2 regions of the Virgibacillus siamensis genome follow, and region 1 is predicted to be linked to the other one. Evidence: predicted binding sites of a transcription regulator. Region 1 holds the regulator's gene; the other holds the start of a gene.
What was found. The regulator LexA, encoded in region 1, represses DNA repair genes until DNA is damaged. The targets are predictions, from matches to a motif close to CGAACATATGTTCG.
Positions count from the first base shown of each region.

Region 2: uvrB (excinuclease ABC subunit UvrB) is a predicted target of LexA. The motif match lies at 2,141-2,154, and genes of this name have one in related genera.

Region 1 is NZ_FUIH01000007.1:1,233,878-1,241,059, reverse strand. It holds gene sirA (sporulation inhibitor of replication protein SirA) at 1-325, opposite strand, end outside; gene tkt (transketolase) at 570-2,573, opposite strand; gene B1K71_RS09900 (DUF896 domain-containing protein) at 2,665-2,898, opposite strand; gene B1K71_RS09895 (YneB family resolvase-like protein) at 2,988-3,626, opposite strand; gene lexA (transcriptional repressor LexA) at 3,908-4,531, shown strand; gene B1K71_RS09885 (YeeE/YedE family protein) at 4,595-5,839, opposite strand; gene B1K71_RS09880 (alpha/beta fold hydrolase) at 6,014-6,763, opposite strand; gene B1K71_RS09875 (RQC-minor-1 family DNA-binding protein) at 7,013-7,182, shown strand, end outside.
Region 2 is NZ_FUIH01000007.1:1,980,807-1,987,988, reverse strand. It holds gene B1K71_RS13830 (PDZ domain-containing protein) at 24-1,211, shown strand; gene B1K71_RS13825 (FixH family protein) at 1,263-1,997, opposite strand; gene uvrB (excinuclease ABC subunit UvrB) at 2,224-4,206, shown strand; gene uvrA (excinuclease ABC subunit UvrA) at 4,262-7,138, shown strand.

The DNA of each region.
Region 1 (7,182 bases):
GCAATTGTTCCGCATCGTGCAATATCTCACTACGAAAGTTTATATGTTTTTGATGGATATGTAAAGAAATATATTGCATATCTTTCCAAATTTCAATGTTATTCTCCTGCCAAGCCACACGAACACCATCTGAAACATTGTGAGTCAGATGGGCAGTCAGTTCTTTTTTTGGAAATGGATTCGTAATAAATTCAAATTGTTTTCTTAAGTCTTCCCGGTTTTGTTCCATTTGATACGCTTTCAAAAAACGATAAAGGATATGACTTTTGTGGAAAAAATGATGCGCAAATTCCTCTTTGATCCAGTAAATGGCGTATTGATTCAACAAAATCCCTCCTCATTTACCTTCTATTATACGCATTTCATTTTAAAATTTTGTCATAACCCGCAGAAAAAGAACACTAGTTTTGTCAAAAGAGCGAAATTCAAGAATCGACTGTCGGATCGGCAACCCTTTTTGTGAAGACAAATTATGAACTTGAGCCAAAATCAACCAATTTAAGCGAAACCCGTCCGTATCTAAAAAGAATGACCTCCCAAAAGGAAGGCCATCCTGATTACATTATAGCTTAGTCCACATACGATTCGACTTGCTTCACAACATTATCAACGGTAAAGCCGTATTCTTCAATTACTTTGTCTCCCTTAGCGGAAGCACCAAATGTATCAATGCCGATTACTTTACCTTTTTCACCTACATAACGTTCCCAGCCAAATGGTGAAGCCATTTCAATTGCGACACGATTTTTCACGTTCGGTGGAATAACGGAATCTTTATATGCCTGATCCTGCTCGTTGAAACGATCCCAGGATGGCATGCTGATAACACTCACATCGATGCTTTTTTCTTTTAAGGCATTCTTTGCTTTTACGGCCAGCTGCACTTCAGAGCCAGTTGCAAGCAATAATGCATCAGGTGTTTCTTTATCTGATTTGCTTACCACATAAGCACCTTTTTTCACACCATTGTACGCATTTTCTTTTGTGCCTTCCAATGTTGGCAATCCCTGTCTGGTCAATACCAGAGCAGTCGGCTTATCTTCTGACTCAAGCGAGAGTCTCCAGGCTGCCTGAACTTCATTTCCGTCAGCAGGACGAATCAGAGATAGTCCTGGCATCGCCCGAAGTGATGCAAGTTGTTCAATTGGCTCGTGTGTCGGTCCATCTTCTCCCACTGCAATCGAATCGTGTGTAAACACATATGTCACTGGCGCATTCATAATTGCAGAAAGACGGATTGCCGGTCGCATGTAATCACTAAACACGAAGAATGTTCCGGCATATGCCTTTAATCCGCCGTGCAGTGCCATTCCGTTGGTTGCAGCAGCCATTGCGAATTCCCGTACACCGAACCAAATGTTTTTACCAGCGTAATTTTGCAGGGAAAAGTCTTCTTCATTTTTAACCGTCGTCTTGTTGGATCCTGCTAAATCAGCACTACCACCGAAGAAATATGGTACAGCTTTTGAAATTGCATTAAGCACCTCGCCGGAAGTGGCACGAGTCGCTGCAGAATCTTTTCCGGCTTCATAAACAGGCAAATCCGCATTCCAGTTTTCCGGCAGTTCACCTTTAATTGCCAGTTCCAATTCCTTCGCATCATCCGGATATTTTTCTTTGTAAGTGGTAAAAAGTTCGTTCCAATTATCCTCTGCATCGGCTCCATCTTTTCCAATTTTTTCGTTAAAATCAGCATAGACTTCTTCCGGTACATGGAAATCATCATGTGCCCACTTATAATAGTCTTTCGTCAGTTTAACCTCATCTGTTCCAAGCGGCGCACCATGTGATGCCGCAGATGCTGATTTGTTTGGGGAACCATAGCCGATAACTGTTTTAACTTCGATTAATGTAGGCTGTTCGGTATTTTCTTTTGCCTCTTTAATCGCATTACGGATTTCTGTCAGATTATTCCCGTCTTCCACTCGAATAACCTGCCAGCCATATGCTTTAAAACGGCTTTCGGTATCATCAGAAAATGCGCGATCCAAATCTCCATCCAGGGAAATATCGTTGGAGTCATACAGGGCAATCAGTTTACCTAATCCCAGATGACCGGCGAGAGAAGCTGACTCGTGTGAAATACCTTCCATTAAATCACCGTCGCTGATGAGTGCATACGTATGATGGTCAATAATATGAATGTCTTCTTTATTGTAAAGAGATGCGAGATGTGCCTCGGCCATTGCCATCCCTACTGACATCGCAATACCTTGTCCAAGAGGACCAGTTGTAGCTTCCACCCCATCTGTATGATGAACTTCCGGGTGTCCCGGAGTTCTGGAACCCCATTGACGGAAAGATTTTAAATCGTCAATGGTTACATCATAACCGGATAAATGTAATAAGCCATACAGCAGCATGGATCCATGACCTGCGGATAAAACAAAACGATCCCGATTAAACCATTTGGAATTTTTCGGGTTGTGTGTCATGAAATCAGTCCACAACGAATACGCCATTGGAGCTGCACCCATTGGCAGGCCCGGGTGGCCCGAATTAGCATTTTCGATGGCATCAATTGCCAAAGTGCGAATTGTGTTAATCGATAGTTGTTCCATGTTTTGTGACAATGAAATTCCCCTTCCGTTACTAAACTAGTTTATATCCTTTTTCATTTTATAACGAAACCATACCTGTAACAAGTTTTTTTCGAAAAAGCTTTTAATGCTTTTTATTCCGGTCCTGAAGATCCCGAACTTTTTGCGGTGTAACATCATTACCTTCTTTATCCATCACAGTCATTGATTTGAACTGATTTTTAAATGACTTACGGACATTTTTCAGATATTCCTGTCTCAGTTCCTTTTGTTCCGCTTTTTCATCATCTGTCAGTTCTTCTTCCTTTGACTTTTTGGCAAGTTCATTTATACGATTTAACTTTTCTTTTGAGATCATGATAACCCCTCCTGATAGTTGCATACAAAAAAGGCAAGAACCATATCGGTGTTCCTGCCCTTCAATAGTACCTTTTATATGAAGCAGATTCAAGAATTTACAAATTCCTGATACCTGCGATGAACAGTTGCTTTGGAAACGGGATAACCCAAATTATTTATACGCTTCGTGATTTCATTGAATGTCATTTCCTTCTGTCTTAATTGAACAACCTCATCCATTGGAAATGCTATTCGGTCACGGCCGGATGCCTGGTGCCGGTTGGATAAATTTTTTGCCGGATCAAATCCATCCCGAACAGCCCGCTTCATTCCGCGCCTGATCTTTGCATTTTGCAGTTTACGCTGGTATTCTTCCACAATCCCTACAATTTGCAATACCATGGAGTCTGATTCTGAAACCTCTAATTCGCCTCCGTGCAAACTCGTATAAATCGAAACATGCAATTTCTGCAATTGATGGAACAGCGCAATTTTTGTATTTCCTCTGCCCAGTCTTGTCTCATCCTGTATCAGCAAGACATCTGCTTCCCCGCCTGCAAAATAATCCAGCATTGAAAAAATACCATCACGGTCCATCTCATAGCCGCTTTCCCGCTCTTCAATAATCGATATAATAGAAAAATTATTTCTGTCAGCAAGTTTTGTCAGTTCTTCTTTCTGTCGTGCCAGTGATGTTTCCTGTGTCTTCTTATTTGTACTAACCCTGCAATATATGATAGCTCTCAATTGAATATCTCCCTACATTATGCGCTTGTAATCATTGTAAAATATAAAAAAGCTAACGCCAATGCAAAAGCAACTATATAAAATATATCTGTCTTGGAAATCTTTTCAAACATATTTATCAGTCCCTTCCTTTTTGTATTAGAACCTTTGTTCGCCTTCTCTGTATTTATTATATACGAACAAATGATCTTGTCAAGCTTTTTTTCGAACGAATGTTTGCTTTTCTATATATTGAATGATAAACTATCATTAATAAATATTATGCGCGAGGTGTTTAATAGATGAACAAACTTTCCAAAAGGCAGCAGGCAATTCTCGACTATATTAAGGAACAGGTAAAAGAAAAAGGGTATCCGCCATCCGTTCGTGAAATCGCAGTAGCGGTAGGACTTGCTTCAAGTTCCACTGTGCACGGTCATCTTGCCAGACTGGAGAGCAAAGGATTTATTAGAAGAGACCCAACTAAACCAAGGGCAATTGAAGTCCTGGATCTGTCAGAAGATATGAACATACCGAAAGAAGAAGCGGTTTATGCGCCAGTGATTGGTAAAGTTACCGCCGGGCTGCCGATTACTGCTGTCGAAAATATCGAAGAGTTTGTGCCGCTTCCGAGCTCAAGTGCCGGTCCCGACGATAATTTGTTCGTTCTGGTTATCGAGGGTGAGAGTATGATTGAAGCTGGTATCTTAGATGGTGACATGGTTATTGTAAAACAACAAAACACTGCACAGAACGGTGAGATTGTTGTTGCGATGACTGAGGAGGATGAAGCAACAGTTAAACGGTTCTTCAAGGAAACCAATCAAATACGTCTGCAACCGGAAAATGCCACAATGGACCCGCTAATCTATCCAAATGTGACGATACTTGGAAAAGTAATCGGGCTGTACCGGAATATTCATTAATGGATTAAAAACCAAAAAAAGTGATCCCTTTTCCAAATCAGAAAAGGGATCACTTTTTTATCATTAACAAAATGTATCTTTTGGTTTTGGTACAGACATTCCAAACAATGGCCGTAAATAAAGAGCGATGAATGTTCCGGCCAACGCCATAATCATCCAAACCCATCCATGGAGGCTGAAGGAAGCGATGCCGCCAAAATATGCACCGATATTACAGCCAAATGCGATTCGTGAACCGTAGCCCATCAGGATGCCACCAATTACAGCAGCAGAAATCCGTTTAAGACCAAGTTTTTTCAGTGTAAAAATACCACCTGCTGTTGAAGCTAAAAAGGCACCAAGAATGACACCGAAATCCAACACGCTAGTTGAGTGCATTAATACGGATTGATCCAACGAAGCGGCACGTTCACCAGACCAATATACCCACTTGGTGACATCTATGCCGAAGAACATTGCTATTTTAGATCCCCATAATGCAAAAGCCGATGTAACGCCCCATGGGGTCCCTCTGACCAATAATGTCAAAGCGTTAAAAACTGCCAGTAAAATGGCTGCAACCCATAATGGCCAGGAACCACGCGGAATACGAGTCCAGCCTTTCCCGCTTGGAAGCGGCTTTATCGTTGGCGGTGTTCGTTTTTTATCAAAATAATACGCTGCACCAAATATGAGTACAAAAAGCAATAATTGCACGGCCCAGGCGCCGGCGTAACCCAAATCAGTGCTTGTTGCCAGGGAAATTGAAGGAAATGATGGTGTTTCATTCACCCAAAAATTCCAATGCCATGCACCCAGCACAGAACCAATAATAAATGCAATCAATGTTACGAACATCGCGGAACGGCCACCGCCAACTGCATACAATGTTCCTGATGCGCATCCGCCTCCCAACTGCATCCCGATACCGAATATAAATGCCCCTACGACCACGCTTGTTCCTACCGGAGAAACATATCCTGATGGATCGTTTCCAAAAAAACCAAGCCCCATCGACAGAATTGGAGCAAACAGCGTACATGCTACCGCCATCATAATCATATGAGCACGCATTGCTTGACCATTGCCGACAGACAGCAGCCTTCTGAAAGCTGAAGTAAAACCAAACCGGGCATGAAAAAGTGTTAGACCTAACAGGAGACCAACCCACATGGTTATCATATTCTGCAGTCCCGCAGTATTAAAGATGGCATAACTCAAAAGAGCAATAATAATTATTCCTGTCAAGATTAATGTTTTCTGTGGAGATGGAAGTAACGGATGGTTTTGTTTGCTTTCATCTTTCATCACAGTACCTGGTATCGCCATATATATCCCTCATTTCCTATAAAATAACTTGGAATTATTATATACAATAAGATATAGCGAAGTGAAAGTCAATCTATTAAATCGCAGCGGCGTTGGTTTCCCCGTAACAAGTAAAAAATACCTTACCTCTTTTCAGCCGTTAAGAGATAAGGCATTTTTAATGGACTTACCTCATCAATTCAGTTGAATAAAATTTGTGATATAGTCGGAAAGAACTTCAGGATGTGTGAAAGTTACCATATGGTCTACATCAGGAATTCTAATAACTTTAGTGTTTGAATGATTTTCATAGTATTCTGCAACACGCAGATTATCAGCCGAATCTTCCAGGCCAATTAACAGCAACGTTTTAGCAGTTAAATCTCCCAATCTTTCATTTGTCGGCGGTTGTGACCAGACCATTTCATATGTTGGCCATTCAAACATACGAGTCATATGGTGTCGTAACATTTGAACCATCAAATCCTTGTTGGAACTGGACATAACAACATTGTACAACGGGGCACTGAGAGAAATCTCAATCATATGATCGATATCAGGAGCTGCCGCGTTGATCTCCTTGATATAGTCATTAAATTCCTGTGAATACTTAAACCCGTTCAATGCAGGAGCAATCATAATCAAAGTGGATACTCTATCCGGATAATTCAGTGCAAATTCCGCAGCGATTTGACCGCCCATTGAATGGCCGATGAGTGTCACTTCATCGAACCCAAGAAAATCAATAAGTGAGAGCAAATCCTCAACATAATTAAATGGTCCAGCAGGATTCGGTGATTTACCGGCACCATGTAAATCAAACGCAACAACTTGGCAGTGTTTTGCTAATAAAGGTGTGATAAATTTCCAGTTCCGCGTATCGGCCCCTCCAGTAATAAGAACAACCGGATGGCCAGTCCCATGAACCTCATAATACAATTCCATCAACATTCCTCCATCCAAATTTTTAGAATATCAATATATATGCATTGACGATACGTTGTTAGTCATGCTTCGAAGTTAAAAAAACCTCTATCTAACTAAAATTCGACATTTTTATAAAACATCCTCTTTTTATTGTCGCGTTCTTACTGATTCATCTATAATATCAGGCATTACTCTCCTCCACCCATACCATAAAAAATACCATGTTATACTATAATTAACGTACACACACGGAAAGGGTGGTAAATTATGTCACGCAAAGTTAATCGTGTCCGCTTCCAATTGGATACGAAAAATATTAAACGGTTGCCACACTCGGATATCCGGACGATATTGCGTGCGGCGGATCCCATAATCATGACTGGCGGACGAAATTTACTAGCAAAAATATTAAAAGGATCAAGAGAGAAAAAAGTATT
Region 2 (7,182 bases), 750 kb from region 1:
GCATTATCGGGGTAGGTGATCAAATGGTGGAATCATGGTTTATCGAACTGGCAAAAGGGATTGGCAAGGCATTCTTAAATCCATTATTGTATTGGATACTTATATTAGTTTTCCTTGCCGGACTTCGACGCATTAAACGGGAACGGCATTATTTCGGATTTAAATTATTTGATGTTTTTTCGGAATGGAATGGCACTTGGGTCATTGGCTTAATTTCGGGATTGGTTATTTCTATTGTTTGTCTGGGAGCCGGTGTCGTTTTTTCGTATGGAACTATTTTGGTTCTAAGTATCCTTGCTATAATCCTTAGTATTTCGTTACGCTTTTCATTATTATCCGCAAGTTACACAATCGGTATCTCTTGCTTTATCTTGCTTCTGTTACCGGTTGTTCCAGTAAATCTGGCTTTATTTGAAAATTGGTTTTCCAAAACAAACATTTCCGGTTTGGTTTTTTTACTCGCAGTTATGCTTATCGCAGAGGCAATGATGATAAAACGTATTCGAAACAATAATACATTTCCGGAACTGGTCTCTGGCAGGCGTGGAATGCTTATTGGGGTTCATCATTTGAAAAAAATAGGAGTTATACCTTTTTTTGTTTTAGTCCCATCCGGCTTAATAACGCCTTTTATCCCATTTTGGCCCTATATTTCCATGAATGGGGAGACATATAGTTTATTGCTGGTTCCGTTTCTGATTGGATTTGACTATCAAGTCAGCGGAAGCTTGCCTGAAAAAGCTGCTGCACGAATTTCAAAATCGGTTTTGTCACTTGGCGTTCTGGTATTGTTATTGGCAGTAGGAAGTATTTTCATTCCCTGGCTGTCGATTATCGCAGTTATGCTTGGAATAATCGGTAAAGAATTGATCAATTTCAGGCACCGTAATGCGGATCAAAGAAACAATGCCTGTTTCATGCGGCGAAAGAAAGGTATTAAAATCCTTGCCGTTTTGCCCAATTCACCTGCAGATCGGCTGGGAGTACAAGTTGGTGACTCGATTGTCAAAGTGAGTGGACAACAAGTTAACAGCCTGGATGATTTTTATTATGCATTGCAGAAAAATACCTTTTTTAAATTGGAACTGGTCGATGAAAACGGTGAGGCCAGGTATGTGCAAAGTGCTTTATATGAAGGGGACCATCATGAACTTGGAATTGTAACGACAGCATTTCGGAATTATGAAACAGAGCAGATGATCCAGCGGTAACAGAGAAGAGGCAATAAAGTGTTATTAGCACTTTATTGCCTCTTCCTCATTTTATTTTACCTTGGTTTTAAACACTTTGTGGTAATGAATGTCATCTTTTTTTACATGAACTTTAATTTGATAGGCTCCGGTTTTGTCAAAAGTGGTTTTTCCTTTATATGTACCGCCTGATTGTTCTGTCATATTCAGCCATTGATGTTTATCCTGATTTTCTTGCCAGATTTCCAAGGTCACAGATCCATTTTGAAGTGGCTTTTCTTTAGTTGAAACATTAACGGTAAATGTTGTTTTCTTACCTGCAGTAATCGTTTCGGGAGGATTGAAATTTACTTTTGTCTGGGAATGATGGTGACCATGTTCATGCTTTTCCCCAGATCGGTCTTTATTGGCTTTTGCATTTCCGATATTGATTTTCTTTTTTGGCATCGTATGCATTTGATTTGCTGTAACGTGTGACTGTACATAGTAAATACCTTTTTGGTCAAAAGTTTTTTTGACAACATAAATACCACCGGATGTATGCTCTGCTTCAATCATGTCACTTTTATTTTTTGCACCGTTTTTCCAGATTTCGAATTTCACTTCATCTGCGTCTTCAATCGCTTTTCCATCCTGTTTTACCGAGACTTTGAAGGTAACCTTGTCTCCAATGCCGGCATTTTCCGGCACTTTTAAATCAGCTTTTATTGACTGAACTACTTCATCGGAAGAACTGCTTGTATTATCGGTTTGACCACATGCAGCAAGTACAGCAGCCGTGAATAGCAACAATATAATTTTTTTCATTGTCATTGTCCTTTCGTTTGTGTCCTAATTTGATTATATGTAAATAGGATTGTCATATCAATGCAGGAACAAGCATTTATTTTTACAGATTTATGACCGATGTGATTGGATAGAATGGATATTAAAAAGTTGAGCAGATTAATCGAATATTTGTTCGCTTATCTGTTAAAATATTAATGAAACTATGGTAAACTGGATAGTATACCGACGAACGGAGGATTGACCTGTGAAAAATCAATTTGACCTTGTGGCACGATACGAGCCAAGCGGGGATCAGCCAAGCGCAATAAAAGAACTGGTTGACCGGGTAAAGGCCGGACAGCGCCATCAGACGCTCCTTGGTGCGACGGGAACCGGAAAAACGTTTACCGTTTCAAATGTAGTTACGGAAATAAACCGTCCCACATTGGTAATTGCACATAATAAAACATTGGCAGGACAGTTGTATAGTGAGTTCAAGGAATATTTCCCGAATAATGCAGTGGAGTATTTTGTAAGTTATTATGACTACTATCAGCCGGAAGCCTATGTACCTTCAACAGACACATTTATTGAAAAGGATGCCAGTATCAATGATGAGATTGATAAACTGCGGCACTCAGCAACATCATCTTTATTTGAACGGCGTGATGTTCTTATTGTTGCCAGTGTATCATGCATCTATGGTTTGGGGTCACCCGAAGATTATGAAAGCCAGGTGCTGTCACTCAGGATGGGAATGGAAAAAGATCGTGACCAGCTTCTGCGGGATCTTGTGGATATCCAATATGCTCGGAATGATATCAATTTCCAGCGTGGCACATTTCGGGTTCGCGGGGATTCTGTGGAGGTTATTCCTGCCTCAAAAGAGGAACACTGTATGCGAATTGAATTTTTTGGCGATGAAATAGACAGGATCCGTGAAGTGGATGCACTAACAGGAGAAATTGTCGGTGATCGGGAACATGTAGCCATATTCCCTGCTTCACACTTTGTCACTCGTGAAGAGAAATTAAAAAAGGCGATTAAAAATATTGAACAGGAACTGGAAGATCGGTTAAAGGAACTGCGGGATGACAATAAATTATTGGAAGCTCAGCGACTGGAGCAACGGACCAATTACGACATTGAGATGATGCATGAGATGGGCTTTTGTTCGGGGATTGAAAACTATTCGCGTCATCTGACATTTCGTGAAGCCGGTTCAACGCCATATACACTGCTTGATTATTTCCCGGATGATTTTCTGGTTGTTGTTGACGAATCACACGTTACATTGCCACAGGTACGGGGAATGTATAATGGGGATAAGGCGCGAAAACAGGTGCTTGTTGATCATGGTTTTCGCCTGCCATCCGCACTTGATAACCGGCCGCTTAAGTTTGACGAGTTTGAAAAAGCCACCAATCAGCTGATTTATGTTTCAGCTACGCCAGGACCATATGAAAATGAACATACACCTGATGTGACGGAACAAATCATCCGGCCGACAGGATTGCTTGATCCAAAAATTGATGTACGGCCGATTGAAGGTCAGATTGATAACCTGATTGAGGAGATCAATACACGTTCCAAACAGAGTGAACGTGTTCTTGTAACAACACTGACGAAGAAAATGGCGGAAGATCTGACTGATTATCTGAAGGAAATCGGTTTTAAAGTAGCTTATCTGCATTCGGAGATTAAAACGCTCGAACGTATTGAAGTTATCCGGGATCTGCGGGTTGGTAAATACGATGTGCTTGTCGGGATTAATCTGCTGCGAGAAGGTCTGGATATTCCGGAAGTTTCACTGGTTGCTATACTGGATGCCGATAAGGAAGGGTTCTTGCGGTCTGAACGATCACTTATCCAAACAATGGGCAGAGCGGCACGAAATGAGCATGGTGAAGTAGTTATGTATGGGGATAAGATTACGAATTCGATGCAGGTGGCAATTGATGAAACTAACCGGCGCCGGGAAAAGCAGATGGCCTACAACGTAGAACATGATATTACACCGACAACCATCAAGAAAGATGTTCGTGACGTTATCCGAGCTACAGTTGCCGCCGAGGATCAGGAAAACTATGAAAATAAATCCGCCAGCCTTACCAAATTGTCAAAAGCGGAGAAGTCAAAGGTTATTGATAATATGGAACAAGAAATGAAGGAAGCAGCCAAAGCGCTTGATTTCGAGAAAGCTGCGGAACTTCGTGATATAATACTTGAATTGAAAGCAGAAGGCTAAAGAACGGAATCAATATCCGTTGAGCCGATATTGAAAGTGGAAGGATGACCAGTTCATGCCTAGTAAATCAATCAAAATACAAGGTGCACGCGCACATAATCTGAAAAATGTCAATGTGGAAATTCCGAAAAATAAGCTTGTTGTTTTAACCGGATTATCCGGATCGGGTAAATCATCACTTGCTTTTGATACCATTTATGCGGAAGGACAGCGCCGTTATGTTGAATCCCTTTCCGCATATGCCCGTCAGTTTCTGGGACAGATGGATAAACCGGATGTGGACGCGATTGAAGGATTATCACCGGCTATCTCCATCGACCAGAAGACAACAAGCAGAAACCCGCGTTCGACGGTTGGTACGGTTACTGAAATTTATGATTACCTGCGGCTTTTATATGCGCGCATCGGGCGGCCTACATGTCCAAAGCATGGAATTGAAATCACGTCACAGACTGTTCAGCAAATGGTTGACCGAATCCTGGAATATCCAGAGCGTACGAAAATGCAGATTCTTGCCCCGGTTGTTTCCGGACGCAAAGGAGAACATGTAAAAACGTTTGAAAAATTGAAGCGTGAAGGTTATGTCCGAATTCGTGTTGATAAAGAAATGCGTGAAGTAACGGAAGAAATAAAACTTGAGAAAAATAAAAAGCACTCCATTGAGGTAGTGGTTGACCGTATTGTGGTCAAAGATGGTGTCGCCGGACGTCTTAGTGATTCCATTGAAACAGCACTTGCCCTAGGGGAAGGAAAGATAATCGTCGATGTAATTGGCGATGAAGAACTGATGTTTAATGAAAATCACGCATGTCCGATTTGCGGTTTTTCCATTGGAGAATTGGAACCGAGGTTATTCTCCTTTAACAGTCCATTCGGTGCATGTCCAACATGTGATGGACTTGGAACCAAATTGGAGGTTGACCTGGACCTTGTCATTCCTGACTGGGACAAATCATTGAATGAACATGCAATTGTTGCCTGGGAGCCGATCAGTTCGCAATATTATCCCCAATTGCTTAAAAGTGTTTGTGATCATTACGGAATAGACATGGATATACCGGTTAAAAAAATTCCCGCCAAACAAATGGACAAGATTTTGTATGGAAGCGGAAAGGAAAAAATTCATTTTCATTATAAAAATGACTTTGGGAATGTTCGTGACAATGACATCTTTTTTGAAGGTGTCCTGAATAATATTGCACGCCGCTATAAAGAGACTTCATCGGATTTTATCCGTGAAACACTGGAGAAATATATGGCACAGACCAACTGCCCGGACTGTGGCGGGTATCGATTACGGGAAGGTGCACTGGCAGTGCTGGTGAATAAATTGCACATTAGCCAGGTTACTGATTTTTCCATTGTGGAGGCAAAAGATTTTTTTCAAAACCTTGAGCTTACAGAAAAAGAAGAAACAATTGCCAGAATGATTCTGAAAGAAATTTGTGATCGCCTTGACTTTTTGAATAATGTCGGGCTGGAATACTTGACACTTTCCCGTGCTGCAGGCACATTATCAGGCGGAGAGGCACAGCGAATCCGACTGGCAACTCAAATCGGTTCAGCATTGACAGGGGTTCTGTATGTACTGGATGAGCCGTCCATCGGTCTGCATCAACGTGACAATGACAGGCTGATCAATACGCTAAAACGGATGCGTGACCTGGACAATACGCTAATTGTTGTGGAACATGATGAGGATACAATGCTCGCCGCTGATTATTTGATAGACATTGGACCGGGTGCCGGTGAACACGGTGGTGAAATTGTTGCAAGTGGAACACCAGAGAAAGTGATGAAAAATCAAGAATCATTGACCGGAAAATATTTATCGGGAAATGAGTACGTCCCGTTGCCTGTTAAACGACGCAAACCTAACAAGAAGAATATTGAAGTAGTTGGTGCAGAGGAAAACAACCTGAAACATGTTAATGCCAAATTCCCAATTGGGCTGATGACTGTTGTAACAGGTGTTTCCGGTTCCGGAAAAAGTACATTAATAAATGGGATCTTGTATAAATCATTGGCGAAACAATTATATCGGGGTAAACATAAACCGGGGAAACATGAGAAAATAAAAGGTATTAAGCATATTGAAAAAGTCATTGATATTGACCAGTCGCCGATTGGACGCACACCCCGTTCCAATCCAGCGACATATACCGGTGTGTTCGATAATATTCGTGACGTTTTTGCTCAGACAAACGAAGCAAAAGTCCGCGGATATAAAAAAGGACGATTCAGCTTCAATGTTAAAGGCGGACGTTGCGAGGCATGCCGCGGCGATGGGATTATTAAAATCGAAATGCATTTTCTGCCGGATGTTTATGTGCCATGTGAGGTGTGCCACGGTAAACGATATAATCGTGAAACATTGGAAGTTAAATATAAGGGGAAAAGTATTGCAGATGTGCTTGGAATGACAATCGAGGAGGCTCTTGGTTTCTTCGCCAATATCCCGAAAATCAAACGCAAACTGCAGACTGTTTATGACGTGGGACTGGGTTATGTGAAGCTTGGTCAGCCGGCCACAACATTGTCCGGCGGGGAAGCACAGCGTGTGAAATTGGCAAGTGAACTGCACCGCCGCTCGAACGGTAAATCATTTTATATTCTGGATGAGCCGACAACTGGTCTGCATACAGATGATATCCGCCGTCTGCTGAATGTTTTACAGCGGCTGGTGGAAAATGGGGACACAGTCTTGATTATTGAACATAATCTTGATGTAATCAAAACAGCTGATCATATTATTGACCTTGGTCCTGAAGGTGGTGACCGGGGGGGCGAAATTATTGCCGCCGGTACACCGGAAACAATTGCCGCCACAGAAGAATCCTATACCGGACGTTATTTGAAACCGGTACTGGAACGAGACCGCAATCGAATGGAAGCAGATATTAAGAAACATGAAAAAGTAGGAAGTAATTAAATTTCTAAAGCAGTGAGCATTTTCTCTAAGCTCACTGCTTTTTT